2 regions of the Lysinibacillus sp. NPDC093712 genome follow, and region 1 is predicted to be linked to the other one. Evidence: riboswitches for the same ligand, from Rfam matches in the RefSeq annotation. Region 1 holds a riboswitch; the other holds the start of a gene.
The links. Region 1 has a riboswitch for S-adenosylmethionine ahead of ACQKNX_RS25055 (bifunctional homocysteine S-methyltransferase/methylenetetrahydrofolate reductase). Riboswitches for the same ligand answer to the same signal wherever they lie in the genome.
Positions count from the first base shown of each region.

Region 2: another riboswitch for S-adenosylmethionine. It lies ahead of ACQKNX_RS17150 (O-acetylhomoserine aminocarboxypropyltransferase/cysteine synthase family protein); the one in region 1 lies ahead of ACQKNX_RS25055 (bifunctional homocysteine S-methyltransferase/methylenetetrahydrofolate reductase).

Region 1 is NZ_JBNNUU010000015.1:24,574-32,782, reverse strand. Features, by position in the region: gene ACQKNX_RS25065 (protoglobin domain-containing protein) at 372-1,661, shown strand; gene ACQKNX_RS25060 (protoporphyrinogen oxidase) at 1,977-3,365, shown strand; SAM riboswitch class I at 3,491-3,590, shown strand; gene ACQKNX_RS25055 (bifunctional homocysteine S-methyltransferase/methylenetetrahydrofolate reductase) at 3,683-5,530, shown strand; gene metH (methionine synthase) at 5,523-8,209, shown strand, end outside.
Region 2 is NZ_JBNNUU010000004.1:362,624-370,832, reverse strand. Features, by position in the region: gene ACQKNX_RS17180 (lysoplasmalogenase) at 1-219, opposite strand, end outside; gene ACQKNX_RS17175 (hypothetical protein) at 396-2,075, shown strand; gene ACQKNX_RS17170 (hypothetical protein) at 2,123-2,548, opposite strand; gene chrR (class II chromate reductase ChrR) at 2,751-3,482, opposite strand; gene ACQKNX_RS17160 (succinate CoA transferase) at 3,793-5,313, shown strand; gene ACQKNX_RS17155 (glycerol-3-phosphate acyltransferase) at 5,515-6,156, opposite strand; SAM riboswitch class I at 6,314-6,427, shown strand; gene ACQKNX_RS17150 (O-acetylhomoserine aminocarboxypropyltransferase/cysteine synthase family protein) at 6,541-7,842, shown strand.

The DNA.
Region 1 (8,209 bases):
TTCAAACAATATTTTTTAAATAGTAAAAAGACCGTAGAAATAGCTAACGAAAAATGTTGAATTAGTAATTTTATCACATTTCCATGATGGATAACTTTTTTGTTTATTATTAAATATTATAGTGGTAAATGGAAAAAAATAGGTTAAAATAAATTGACAATTATATTTAAAGTGTATATTGTAAATGAGTAATTTTAAAATGTGAAATTAATGAATTACTGATTATTATGATGTTATTTTGTTATATTATTTTCTTGTTAATTTATTAGCGGACGTGGTATTTTTTCGTATATTTATAAATATATTTGGGTAAACGGAAATAGATTATGCTCAGCTCTTCAAAAGAACACGTATATGAAAGAGGGAAAAGTGTGATTTTTCAAAAACAGAAAAAGACAATGGCATTAGATTTACAACAATATTCAGTGACAATGGATGTTCCGAACTCACGAACTTTGGTGAAGCAGATTGAAATGTTAAATTTGACCAAACTAGATTTACAATATTTAAAGGCTTTTAAACCATTTGTTGAGGACAACATAAATCAAATTGTTGACCGATTCTATGGAATGATTGGAACTGAGCAAAGTTTAGTAGATATTATTAATAAACATAGTTCTGTAGATAAGTTGAAGGTCACATTGCGTCGGCATATTATTGAAATGTTTAACGGTACAATAGATGAAGAGTTTTATAAAAGACGAGTAAGTATCGCAAAAGTACATGTACATATCGGCCTTAGAACACAATGGTATATTTGTGCTTTCCAAGATTTAGCCATTTCATTTATTGACTTGGTAGAAAAACATGTAGAACACCCTATGGACCAATTTAATACGATTCGTGCAATCTCTAAAATTTCTAATTTTGAGCAGCAGCTTGTATTAGAGGCTTTTGAAAGTACAGTCGAACGACTAAAGGCAAATGTAGAACGGGAGAAAGAGGCAGTTGAGAGAAAAATCGTGGAATCTTCAGAGGGGCTTGCTGCAATTTCTCAAGAAACAAATGCCTCATTCCATCAATTAAATAATCAATCACATGAGATTAAGGAATTGGCGAAAAGATCATTACAGGTCAGTACGCTAGCTGAAAGTCAGGCGATTGAAGGTCGGGAACGTCTACAACATCAATCAAAAAATATGTGTAACATTATTCAATCAGTAGATGATATTACAGACAATATTAAGCAATTGACAGAAATGTCTAAGGAAATGGAAGCGATTATGAATGTTGTGACGAACATTGCAAATCAAACAAATTTATTAGCTTTAAATGCAGCTATTGAAGCAGCTCGTGCTGGAGAAGCGGGGAAAGGCTTTAGTGTAGTAGCGGATGAAGTTCGTAAATTATCTAGTCAAACGAAGGAATCTGTCACATCTGTAGCTAAATTATTAGAAAAAACGACGGAGCGAACGGATAAGCTTGCCCACACGCTTAGTCATATTCAGGAAGAAGTTGCGTCAGGTGAGGAAAACATGGCTCAAACTGAGGGGCAATTTAACAAAATTTTAGATGCTATGACACAAGCTAAGTGTCAAAATGATCGCATGGAAAAAGAAGTGCTCGCTGTGGCTCAGATTCTTAATGAGCTTGGTCTTGCATTTAATGAAGTCACAAATTCAGCAGATAAATTAGCAAATGTTGCCCAAAACTTAAACTAATTTAATGATTTCATAAAATGGGGCTTAAATGTCCTCTAAATAAAAATTAATTTACAATCCGCTTTGCTTTCCGCAGGTAGGATAGGAGCTTTATCGTCTTTGTGCTCTTGCCCTCCTTTACGGAAAACAAAGTGGATTTTTATTAAGGGTGCCAGGCACTCAAACAATTTACCCGTAGCGCAATCAACGGCAGTATTCATCTATTTATTTTTGATTGTTTCATTTTTGCTAAATTTGTAATGGGTTGAACGTAAATGTTTGCAAAAACAGTTTATACTAATAGGAGATAAATAAAGAAATTAGGGGCGATTCTTCATGGAAACAATAGTTGTATTGGGCGGCGGGATAACAGGTTTATGTACGATGCATTATCTACAACGTCAAGTATTGGAGAAAAAAATAGATGTAAACCTAGTACTTGTTGAAAAAAATGCATACTTAGGTGGAAAGCTACATTCCGCATATGACCATGGTTTTATAATGGAAACGGGCGCTGATTCAATTGTGGCTCGTCATAAAGGTGTCATGGAGCTAGTACAGGAGCTTAATTTTGAACAGGAGCTAGTGTACAACGAAACAGGAGTATCTTATATCTATACAAACGACGAATTACATGCAATACCTGCTGATTCAACATTCGGTATTCCTATGAGTTTAGCATCTCTGGAAGCAAGTACGCTTGTATCAGAAGCTGGTAAGCAAATCGCATTACAGGACTTAAAGATGCCGAATAAAGGATTTACTAAAGAAAGCTCAATAGGGGAGTTTTTAACGTATTACTTGGGTGAAGAACTTGTGCAAAATCAAATAGCGCCAGTATTAGCAGGAGTATATTCTGGTGACCTACATCAACTTTCGATTGCTTCAACATTGCCGTACTTAATCGATTATAAAAATGAATACGGTAGCATCATCAAAGGGTTTGATGCAAATCGCGAACAATTTATGAAAGCTTCCAATAAAAAGTTTATTTCGTTTAAAAAAGGCTTATCAACACTAATTGATCGCCTTGAAGAAACGTTAACAGAAGTAGAAATTATTAAAGGCGTAGCAACAACAAATGTAAAGAAACATGAAGGGCAATATACAATTACATTAGCAAATAGTAGAAAGCTTGAGGCTAATCACGTTGTTCTAGCATTGCCCAATGAAGCGGTGCAAAGCTTATTACAGGACCCATCGTTAGATCATTATTTTAAGGAATTTACTACAGCTTCTGCCATAACAATTTACCTAGGTTTTGATGTACCGGATGCAGTGCTACCAGCAGATGGAACGGGCTTTATTGTGTCACATAATTCAAATGTCCAATGCAATGCGGCAACTTGGACAAGTCGAAAATGGAAGCATACATCTGCTAATAGTAAATTGCTTGTACGACTCTTTTACAAGAGCATCAATCCTGCGTATGAAAAATTACGTAAGATGACAGATGAAGAACTAGCTGCTGTTGCATTAGACGATATAAAGAAAAGTTTAGGAATTGATGGAAAGCCAACTGTAGTTAATGTTGCGAAATGGATTGACCAAATGCCAAAATACGATTTAGCGCATCATGAGGCATTGAAGGGCTTAACAGCTGAGCTTGCAGAAAGGTATCCAAATTTATCGATTGCAGGCTGTTCTTATTTCGGAGTAGGCATTGGTGCTTGTATTCAAAATGGCAAAAAAATAGGCGAAGAGCTTGCAGAAAAACTAGTATAACCGTAAAATAAATGCGGAAATTTGATATTTTTCTGGAGAAATCTCCTTTGTTAAGTGAAATAGTCTTGACTCTATCGCCTGTAAACGATATGATTCTTTTAATTATTTGAAAAATTCATACTACATTCTTATCGAGAGAAGCCGAGGGACTGGCCCTATGAAGCTTCAGCAACCAACTTATGTCAGGTGCTAAATCCAGAAGACCTTTTTGGTCGAAGATGAGAAGGAAAAACAATTACGATTCGTTAAAGCCTTCTTTTTTTGTAAAAGAAGGCTTTTTATATTTTTGGAAACAAAGAAAGTGAGGGTTACGTTTTATGGGATTGCTAGAAAAGTTAAAAACACATGTGTTAACTGCAGATGGTGCTATTGGTACTGTATTATATGGCTACGGCTTGGAGTACTGCCATGAAGAAATGAATGTACAGAGACCGAAGTTAATTGAAAAAATCCATAAAGAATATATTGCTGCTGGTGCAGATGTGATTCAGACAAATACTTACGGTGCTAATGCAATTAAATTAGCACGCTACGGTTTAGAATCGCGAGTTCAGCAGTTCAATGAAGCGGCAATCACGATTGCGAAACGTGCCGCAGCAGATGGCGGACAATTTGTGTTGGGCACAATAGGGGGCATCCGTGGTATTCGTAAAAGTGATGCAACGTTAGAGGAAATTTTATCGACAGTTGAAGAGCAAGCAAATGTGTTACTTGCAGGCAATCCAGATGGCCTTTTACTTGAAACGTATTATGATTTCGAAGAGTTAAGTGCAACATTGAAAATGTTACGTGCCAAAACAAAGCTACCAATTATTGCGCAGGTGTCGATGCATGAACCAGGCGTGTTACAAAATGGAATGGCATTAAATCAAGCATTGCACGAGCTAGAGGCTCTTGGTGCAGATGTAGTAGGCGTAAATTGTCGTTTAGGACCGCATCATACAATTCAAGCATTTGAAGGAGTTGAGCTTCCTGAAAAAGCATTTATGTCTGCCTATCCAAATGCATCATTGCTAGATTTAGAGGATGGGCGTGTCGTATATGAGTCAGAAGCAGATTATTTTGGTCGTGCCGCAGTTGCACTGGTTGACCAAGGTGTTCGTTTAATCGGTGGTTGCTGTGGTACAACACCAAAGCACATAGCTGCAGCAAAAAAATATTTAGAAGAGTTAACACCTATTGAAGAAAAGTTAGCTAAGCCTGAAAAAGTACAGGTTGTACGTGAAGCAGAGCCTGCGACGTATGAGCCCCTGCATGAGAAGGTAAAGCGCGAGCGTTCGGTTATCGTGGAGTTAGACACACCGAGGCATTTAGAAATTGACGGCTTTATTCAAGGTGCGAAAAAATTATATGAAGCAGGCGCTGATGTAGTGATGATGGCAGATAATTCACTCGCATCGCCCCGCATTAGTAATGTGGCAATGGGTGCGTTATTGAAGGAGACGCACGCTGTCCGACCGTTAACGCATATAACGTGCCGTGACCGTAATTTAATTGGATTACAGTCACATTTGATGGGCTTAAATGCATTAGGCATTCATGATATTTTAGCGGTTACTGGAGATCCGACTAAGGTAGGTGACTTCCCGGGTGCCACAAGCGTTTATGATGTATCTTCTATGGAGCTAATCCAGCTGATTAAACAGTTGAATGACGGTATTTCATTTTCCGGAAAGCCACTTCGTAAAAAGGCAAACTTCTCTGTAGCGGCAGCATTTAACCCAAACGTACGTGTACTAGACCGAGCAGTAGCTCGACTAGAGAAAAAAATAGAGCATGGTGCAGATTACTTTATTTCTCAACCAGTGTATACGAAAGAAAAAATCATTGAAATTTATGAGGCAACCAAGCATTTAGATGCACCAATTTATATTGGTATTATGCCAGTAACGAGCTATAAGAGCGCTGAGTTTTTACACCATGAAGTACCAGGTATCAAACTATCTGACGATGCACTGTCACGCATGAAGGCATGTGGTGAAGATAAGGAACGTTCAACATTAGAAGGGATTGCAATTGCTAAAGAGTTAGTAGAAGTAGCTGCAGAGTATTTTAATGGTATTTACTTAATTACACCGTTTTTACGCTATGATATGACGCTAGAGTTAATGAAATTTATTGAGCAAATGGATGAACAGAAAAAAGGGGTAAGTATAGATGGTTAAGCACTTGATTGAAGAGCAACTAGAGAAACGAATATTAATTCTGGATGGCGCAATGGGTACAATGCTTCAAAATGAAAACTTATCAGCAGATGATTTTGGTGGCGAGGAGCTTGATGGTTGTAACGAGAATCTTGTATTAACTAGACCTGATGTGCTTGACAAGGTTCACCGTAAATATTTAGAGGCTGGTGCGGATATTATTTGTACAAATACGTTTGGAGGTACGCCTCTCGTATTAAATGAATATAACCTTGGGTCTAAGGCAGAAGAAATTAATAAACGCGCAGTAGAAATTGCGCGCAAAGTAGTTGATGAGTTTTCTACTCCTGAGTGGCCCCGTTTTGTTGCGGGAGCAATGGGTCCAACGACAAAAACATTATCAGTAACTGGCGGTATTACCTTTGATGAACTTGAAGAAAACTTTTATGTACAGGCAAAGGCACTAATCGAAGCAGGCTCAGACGTACTGCTTCTTGAAACAAGTCAGGATATGCTAAATGTAAAAGCGGGGACACTGGGGGTGTCACGTGCGTTTGAGGAAACTGGAAAAGAACTACCTGTTATGATTTCAGGCACGATTGAGCCAATGGGCACAACGCTAGCAGGGCAAACGATTGATGCCTTTTACATATCAATTGAGCACATTAAGCCATTATCTGTCGGCTTAAACTGTGCGACAGGTCCAGAGTTTATGACAGATCATATTCGTTCGTTAGCGGAGCTTTCTACCGGCTATATTAGCTGTTATCCAAATGCTGGTTTGCCAGATGAGGAAGGTTGTTATCATGAATCTCCAGAATCTTTATCTCAAAAATTAAAAGGTTTTGCTGAAAAAGGCTGGCTTAATATTGTTGGCGGCTGTTGTGGAACAACACCAGCACATATTGCGGCAATCCGAAAGGTGCTGAAGGATGAAAAGCCGCGTCAATTACCGGAAAGTACACATGGTCATGTTGTATCTGGTATTGAACCTTTAGTATACGATGATTCGATGCGTCCGCTATTTATTGGGGAGCGAACGAATGTTATTGGCTCCCGAAAATTCAAAAATTTAATCATTGACGGTAAATATGAGGAAGCAGCAGAAATCGCACGTGCACAAGTGAAAAATGGGGCACATGTTATAGATATTTGCTTAGCGAACCCGGATCGTGATGAATTAGAGGATATGCGTGGCTTTATGCAGGAAGTGGTTAAAAAAGTAAAAGTACCGCTTGTCATTGATTCTACAGATGAGAAAGTAATTGAGGAAGCGCTGAAATTTTCACAAGGTAAAGCCATTATCAATTCTATTAATCTAGAGGATGGGGAAGAACGTTTTGACGCCGTAATGCCATTAGTGAAAAAATATGGTGGCTCTTTAGTTGTCGGTACGATTGATGAGCAAGGGATGGCAGTAGATCGCCATCGTAAACTAGAAATTGCCGAGCGTTCTTATCAATTATTAACTGAGAAATGGGGCTTAGCACCAGAGGATATTATTTTTGACCCGCTAATGTTCCCAGTTGGTACAGGGGATGAACAATATATTGGTTCAGCACTTGAAACAATCGAGGGCATTCGTCTTATTAAAGAAAAACTGCCTCGCACGTTAACGGTTCTCGGAGTAAGTAATATTTCCTTCGGCTTACCACCAGTTGGCCGTGAAGTATTGAATGCTGTCTATTTATATCACTGTACACAGGCAGGCTTGGATTACGCGATTGTCAACACAGAGAAGTTAGAGCGTTATGCATCAATTCCTGAAGAGGAAATTAAGCTTGCAAATGACCTATTATTCAATACAAATGATGAAACATTAGCGGTATTTACTGATTTTTATCGTGATAAAAAGAAAGAGAAAACTGAAGCAGATATTCCGAAAACAGTGGAAGGACGCTTAGCTTATTATATTTTAGAAGGTACTAAAGAAGGGCTTATTGAAGATCTTGATGCCGCTCGTGAAATTTTTGACGCACCGCTTGATATTATTAATGGACCACTGATGGAAGGGATGGCTGAGGTTGGTCGCTTATTCAATGATAATCAGCTTATTGTAGCGGAAGTATTACAATCAGCAGGTGTTATGAAGGCGGCTGTAGCGCATCTTGAGCAATTTATGGAGAAAAATGAGGACAGCTCCGGTAAAGGTAAAATGGTGCTTGCCACTGTAAAAGGCGATGTGCATGATATTGGTAAAAACCTCGTAGATATTATTTTAAGTAATAACGGCTATAAAGTGGTTGATTTAGGCATTAAAGTAACGCCATCACAGTTAATCGAGGCTATTCGCAAGGAAAATCCTGATTTTATCGGTCTGTCGGGCTTACTTGTTAAATCTGCTCAGCAGATGGTTATCACTGCACAGGACTTTAAAGCAGCAGGTATTAATGTACCTATATTAGTAGGGGGTGCAGCGTTGTCTCGTCGCTTTACTGAAACGAAAATTGCAAACGAATATGAAGGCCCTGTTATTTACTCAAAAGATGCGATGCAGGGGCTAGAGCAAGTAAATCGTTTAATGGGTACAGAGACGCGAGAAAACTTTTTAGCTGAAATAGCAGACTCACGTCAAAAACGATTAGAGGCTGATGAGAAACGTGCAGCGCGACCTGCGAAAGAAATTACTGTGAAGCCTGTACGTACAGTAAAAGATGCGACTGTGTTCCTGCCTGCGGATGTTCGTCGTCATGTGAAAAA
Region 2 (8,209 bases), on a different contig from region 1:
TAATGTGTAGTCACCTACCATACAAAATAGTAGCCCAATAATTATTAACAGTTGATATTTTTTAATTGATTGTGCTTTTTTGGTTGCAGCCATAATTATAATCAAAATCATAGGAATGACTTTGAATATTAGTTTCAAACTTTGGTCAATATGTGAAAAGAAAAAAATATAATAAAGACCAAATAGTATGATGAACGTTAACAAAATTTTTCTAGCCAAGTTTTTCAGCTCCTTTACATTGAAATTCTCTATCGTTGTTTAAATTTCCTTTTTCAAGTATAAGCTCTTTACCTCGCAATGTTCTTCTATTAAGTGTCCAATTCAATTTATGTTTGAAACTTTTTCAATATGTAACCGTAAATAAGTAGACAGTAAGTGAGGAGAGGGTGAACGGTATGACTAAGCTATTAATAGCTTCTGCAGTCATTGCATTAATTGCGAGTGTACTATTAACACCGCTAATAACGAAGAAGCGTGAAGATGGTGAATCGAAAAAAGTAGTTGGTTACTTTTTTATTGGTGTCTTTGTAATTGGATTTATAGCGTCGGGTATTACGCTGTATGTTACAAAAATTGATGTTAACTGGCTTGTCTTTTGGCCAGTAATTATATTACTCACTTTATGTGGTGCATTTCTTGCAAGTGGTATTGAAAGAAAGATTAAAGGTGTTTTATTTTTAGCAAGCTTAGTTGTTGGGGTCTATGTATTGTCCGCACCACTGTGGAATGCTAACGATAAATTTAAATCAGCGGAAATGAAAGAAGAGGTTGAAATTAAGCCGTTTGATGAAACGCAAACACCAGCGAGTGTCCCGCCTAAATTCGTCCGAAATAAAATGAAAAAGGCATTTGGGCAAGTACCAAATACAAGTTATTACGAGCTAGGACGTTTACAAATTCAAAAAGTAAATGGTGAGTATGTTTATATCGCACCAGTTGAATTTTCTGGGTTCTTTAAATGGATGAATGGTAAAACGACACCAGGTTATTTTACGATGAGTGCGACGGACTCAGCTGACAATCCTAAATTTATCCCGCAGGAAATGAAATACGTTCCTTCTGCGTTTTTAAATGCTAATTTAGAGCGTCATATGCGCTTGCAACATCCATTCCTTATATTCTATGGAGATGTTCAGCTAGAAATTGATGATGACGGTAAACCATACTATATCCGTTCGTATGGGGAGTTTATTTCTGCACGAAATGGTTTTGATGTACAGGGCATTGTACTTGTAGATGCATTATCAGGCAAATCTGAGCTTGTAAAATTAGATGATGTTCCGGCGTTTATTGATGGTGCCGTTTCACCAGAGACAGTAAGTTTACAAAATAGCTATTATGGAAAATACGTTCATGGTTATTGGAATAGTATGTTTGGTAAGAAAGATGTCAAATTACCTTCGGATGAAGGCACAGAATCAAATGTCAGCCCAATATTCGATGAGGCAGGCGATATGTATTATTTCACTGACTTCACAAGTCCGAAAGAGGGCGTGGATTCAATGCTTGGCTACTCATTAACGAATGCTCGAACTGGGGAAGCGACATATTACACAGGAAATCAAGATGAATCTTATATGGATTCACAAGGGAATTTGCAAATTATTGAAAAGAAATTTATTGAGAAAAAGTGGGCAGGAGAAATGCCTGTATTGTATAACTTTTATGGGGAGGCAAGTTGGTTAACAGCAGTGCTCGATGCGAATGGCTTCTTACAAAATTATTTCATCGTGTCCGCAGCGAATCCTGAAATTTCAGCTTATGCAACTACACCGAAAGAAGCGTTGAAACTATATAAAACAGCACTAAGCCGTGGTGGAAGTACGGTTGATGGTAGTTCAAATGCAGAAGAGAAAAATGCAAGTGGAACAGTACTGCGCGTTTATAAGGAACGCCTCGGTGACTTTACCATCGTATCGTTTTTACTGAATAATGGTGAAAACTATTTAGTAAGTGCAGAAACGGAGCCTCTTGCAATTTATTTACAAGAAGGTGACGAAGTAATATTAACTTATGGGAATACAGGAGAGCAATTTTTACCAGTACGCTCGCTAATAATTAAAGGTTTACAATAAACAAAAGACGATCAGCACAATGAATTTTGTTGTCTCGATCGTCTTTTTTATGTAGTCTGATTCTCGATGTAACGTAGCAGCTTTTCTTTATGATTAGAAAAGAGTGTTGCGGCGTGATCATTTAAAGCGAAAATCTCCTGAATATAGCTTTGTAACAAATTATTTTCGTACTCCAATGAATGGGCTGTTTCGTTAGCTATAATATGCTCCAATAAAAGTGCATGCAGCACAACCACTTCTAGGTTCTGAGTATTTGTCACAAATTTTAAGTTTAAAATGGTTGTATAGGAAACGAATTGATCGACATATGCAATAGCTTCTTTGTATTGATTGAGGTCGATATGTTGTTCAAGTCGCTTTCTTAAAAGTAAGCACTCGTTATTTAAGTCTTGGATTTTTAAAAATAAACCTCTTACGCTTCTCTTATGTTGTTGTTCTAGGGTACGGGCAAGATGCTTATTAACAAAGGACATTTTTACAAAACTCCTTTCGAGATAGGGTCCTTCTATTAATATTAATGGAAATGTTGGAAAAGGAAAGAGTCTTTTCGTTTAATTTGTACCTGAATTTAACATATCAATCAAGTCAAAAATACTAGGTTGGCAATAAAAAAACGTTAAAAATATGAAAAAAGTGGAGTTATTATCAGACGATAGTAACCCCACTTAAGTAATGTCATTTCCAATTAAATCCTTTTTTTGCTAGGAAGCTAGTAATGTGTGGACGACGCTGTTCAACTAAAAAATCAGCCATTTGCTTTGTCCAATTATCAATTTTACGATTTGAGGAACGACTATTGTAGTATGCTTCCATTGTTTCATTATAAGCAGGTAACAGTTCCTCATATTTTTCTGTATTGTATGCATTTTCATGGAGGATAGCAGCCACTGGTAAACGAGGTTTAACCTCATTGCGTCGAGCTGGAACGCCTATTGTTAAACCGAACAATGGGAAGACATAGTCCGGTAAATTAAATAAATCACTAATTTCTTCAGGCTTATTACGTACACCGCCTATATAACAAATACCGTATCCCATAGATTCAGCTGCAATAACAAAATTTTGTGCAAATAATGATACATCCGCTACGCCAACAAGAACGTTCTCAGCCGAATCTGCAACAATATCAATACCTTCTAATTTCCCTGCCATTTGTAGTCGTTTAAAGTCTACACAAAATACAAAAGCACCACCAGAGGTTTCGTATTGACGTGGATTTCCTGATAGCAAACCTAGCTTTTCTTTTTTCTCCTCGTCTGTTACCCAAATTACGCTATATGCTTGTACAAAGTGAGAAGTTGCTGCCATCTGTGCAGTAGCAATTAAATCCTCAACGATTTCTTTAGATATAGGATTCCCATCATAAATACGAACCGAAGAGTGGTTACGTAATAATTCTTTAACCATCTATAAAGTCCCCTTTTCCCAATTAATATACCAAGAGCATATCACGATTTATAGCTAAAATCGAATCAAATCCAATATAAAAGAATGTGAACGTTTAAGATGAAACTATTTTCAAATAATTAAGACTAATACTTAATTCACTCGTAAAGTAAAATATTTTGTTAGATATAGCTTAAATGTTCTGAATAGTGTAAAATTATGTATGACGACAGGTTATTTATCTCCTGTTTTTTTACATTGGTTGGGTGTACCGATGTGAAGGACAAATAATCTAGTTGAAGTAAATAAATGTGGGATGGAGGAATAAGGAATGGATGAAAAGTTAGCAAAAAAGCTTCGTAATGAACAATTACGGAACAAAGTCGTATCAGCAGAAGAAGCAGCATCTTGGATTAAGGACGGCATGGTACTTGGTATGAGTGGGTTTACACGTGCAGGTGACGTAAAAGTGGTACCGCTTGCACTTGTTGAGAAAGCAAAAACAGAAAGCTTCAAGGTAGATGTATATACAGGTGCATCACTTGGACCTGAAGTTGACCAATACTTAGCAGAAGCTGGTGTTATTCGCAAGCGCGGGCCTTTCCAAGGAGACGCAGGCATTCGAAACATGATTAATAGTGGGGAAGTTACTTATGTTGATGCCCATTTATCACACAATGCTGAATTAGTACGTCAGGGCATTATTGGTCCGATTGACTTTGCTATTATTGAAGCTGCTGCTATTACAGAAGATGGCTTATTAATTCCTACAACTTCAGTTGGTAACTCTCCGATTTTCGTACAAGAAGCAGACCAAGTTATCATCGAGCTAAACGTAGCACAGCTTGATGCATTAGAAGGTGTGCATGATATTTTTGTTCCAGGGCCACAAGGTAAACGTGATCCAATTCCAATGCTAAATGTGTCAGATCGACTTGGTACAATTGGCATTCCACTTAATTTAGACAAAGTAAAAGGTATTGTTATTTCAGATATTTTGGATGCGCCATCAATGATTGTTCCGGCTGATGAAGAAACAGATATTATGGCAAATCATCTACTGAATTTCTTAAGAGAAGAAATTAAAGTAGGTCGTTTAACGACGAGTTTACGCCCACTACAATCAGGTGTAGGTTCAGTGGCGAATGCTGTATTATTAGGTTTCAAAGATTCCGAGTTTGAAAATTTAGAAGTTTATTCGGAAGTACTACAGGATGCTGTATTTGAATTAATGGATGCTGGAAAAGTAAGCTTTGCATCTGCTACATCTATTACCCTATCTGAAAAAGTAGGAAACCAAGTTTACGGAAATTTTGAAAAATATGCAGATAAATTAGTGTTACGACCACAGGAAATTTCTAATCACCCAGAAATTATCCGTCGACTCGGCTTGATCTCTGTAAATACAGCGCTTGAATTAGATATTTATGGGAATGTAAATTCAACTCATGTTTCTGGCACAAAGATGATGAATGGTATTGGAGGTTCTGGAGATTTTGCTCGTAACGCACGATTAGGTATTTTCGTGACAAAATCGTATGCAAAAGGTGGGAAAATTTCTAGTATCGTTCCAATGGTTTCGCATGTAGACCATACTGAACATGATGTGGATGTTATCGTAACAGAGCAGGGCGTTGCAGACTTACGAGGTCTAGCACCTAAAGAGCGTGTCGGTCTAATCATTGAAAACTGTGCACATCCTGATTATAAAGAGCAATTATGGGCTTACTTTAATGACGCAAATGAAGCAACAGGTGGTCACCATACACCGCATGATTTAGAAAAAGCACTTTCTTGGCATGTGAATTTAGCAAAGAATGGTACAATGTTAGATCCATCATTTGCAAAATAATATATTTAAAAAGTGTTAGATTGACTGCTATCGATCTAACACTTTTTGCTGTGCGTTGATGTCTACTTCACGGGTAAACGTCAGCCAAAATCGTCGCTGCCGCGCTGTCAGTTGCGTCTGAAGTTTGTACTGCTGCCGCAGGAGTCACCGTCCTCGCTACTACCAACTAGTATCCTCAAAGTTATGTCCCATCTTCTTGTTTTATGCTGATTTTTTAAAGGCAGATGTTACTTTCGGTTCTGTTCCTTGGAATAGCCTTTTAATATTTTCAATATGCAAGATGAACGCTATGCATAAAAGTAGAATGGAAATAATAGTTGGGCCAATTCCAGGTATCCATAAATAAGTTGCCGTACAAAATACAATATAAAATTCTAACACACCGACGATTAAATAGTTTGTAGCGAAAGATAAAATCACAAATAATATAAGTGCACATAAAGCAATTTTCCAATCGACAGCAAGTAAAATCCCAATAATGGAGGCAGTACCTTTGCCACCTTTAAAGCCCATATGGAATGGGAAGTTATGCCCTAAAATAACACTAGCAGCCATTGTATAGATTAAGAGCCACGTTTGTATTTCAGTGAATTGTGATGCATTAGAAGAAAAGTAGTAGATGGCACAGAGAATAGCACCGACGCCTTTGCCAATATCAATTAGTGCCACTAATAGGCCGTATTTCCAGCCAAGAGAAAGCGTTGCGTTTGAGGCACCAGCATTGCCATGACCAGTCTTTTTTAAATCTACACCCGATAGAAATTGTGCTACTTTAGATCCGTGGATACAGCCGATTAAATAACCAATGATAATAATAATAAAAAAAATAATGGCTTTTTCCATAAAAAATGCTCCTTTCATTTTTATTTTTTAATATAGTGTATGTGCTCTTATTACGTAAATTAGCAGACAGAAGTTTCAGAAAAAAATAAATTTTACTGTTGACAGAAAAAAAGTCTATGTTTATACTGTGTAACAACGATGGAAATTGAATCACATACTCTTATCAAGAGCGGCGGAGGGATAGGCCCTATGATGCCCGGCAACCAGTGAGTGACGAACTTGCTAAGGTGCTAATTCCTACAGATTCTTACTTGGATCTGGCAGATAAGGGGAGGAAAACTTGCAACCGCAACCCTCTTCTTAACTGAAGAGGGTTTTTGTTTTCTACACATAAATCCTCCTCATCTCCGGTACCATCGTAAAACCATTAAGGAGGAAGAAAATATGTCGAATTTCAAACCAGAAACATTACTATTACACGGTGGTCAAGAGCCTGATCCAGTGACGGGTTCTCGAACTGTACCAGTGTACCGTTCAACAGCTTTCGTATTTAAAGACACTGCTCATGCGCAACGTCTTTTTGCATTAGAAGAAGCGGGCAATATTTACACACGTATTACAAATCCAACTGTAGATGTTTTTGAAAAACGCATCGCTTTATTGGAAGGCGGTACAGCAGCAGTAGCACTTTCATCAGGTGCAGCAGCTATCGCATTTTCAATTTTAAATCTAGCAAGTGCAGGGGATGAAATCGTAGCAGCAAGCTCTTTATACGGAGGAACATATAACTTATTAGCAAATACCCTACCAAACTACGGTATTAAAACAATTTTTGTAGATGAAACAAACCCTGAGAACTTCCAATCTGCGATTAATGAAAACACAAAAGCAGTGTTTGCTGAAATTTACGGCAATCCAAGTTTAAAGGTTTTAGATGTAGAAGCAGTAGCAGCGATTGCACATGAAAATGGCTTGCCATTAATTATTGATAGCACATTTGCTTCACCATATGGCGCAACGCCAATCGACTTTGGTGCAGATATAGTTGTTCACTCAGCAACAAAATGGATTGGTGGTCATGGTACAACTTTAGGTGGCGTTGTTGTAGATGCTGGGAAATTTGATTGGACACAAGGTAGATTCCCTAGATTTACAGAGCCAGACACATCGTATCATGGATTGCGATATGGTATTGATACTGCAGCGGCTGCATTTGCCACAAAACTGCGTGTGCAATTACTACGTGATTTTGGTCCAACATTAAGTGCTGATGCTGCATTTAACTTACTACAAGGTTTAGAAACGCTTCATTTGCGTATTCCTAAACATAATGAGAATGCGTTAGCAGTTGCTGAATATTTACGTAACCACCCATCTGTGGAATATGTAAATTATAATGGATTAGAGGATTTTGCTTCCCATGACTTAGCGAAGAAATACTTGAAAAATGGCTTCGGTTCAGTGCTTACATTTGGCATTAAAGGTGGACGAGAAGCAGGGCGTCAGCTAATAGACAGCGTGAAACTATTCTCGCATGTAGCAAACGTTGGAGATGCAAAATCGTTAATTATTCATCCAGCATCTACAACCCATCAACAATTATCTGCAGAGGAACTAATCCAAACTGGCGTATCCGAGTCGCTCATTCGCTTATCAATCGGTTTAGAGGCAGTTGAGGATATTATTGCAGACTTAGAACAAGCAATTGCACAAGTAACACCTACTGAACAAAAAGTAGAAGCTTAACATAAATTGATAAATTAGATTCATGTCGTAGCGTTAACGTATTTTCTCATTCGAAATGCCTCATTTGGTAATGCGTGTAACGTTGCTACATCAATCATTACCTCATTCGGTAAGTTATCTGAAATTTCCTATAAATAATACCTAGTATTTTTATAAGTATTGTTGACTTGATTAAAACCATGCTATATACTAGGGATTAAGTTGAATGTTCGAATGGCTACCAACCTAGAACAATTTTAAAGAGTGTCGATGTTACGTAATTCTAAATGCCGCTACAGTTTAGGCGGTAACAATTAATTTGTTTTCATAAGTGCTCCCCCACTTTTGAATAAATATATGAAAAGAGTGTAGCTACATAGCCAGTAGC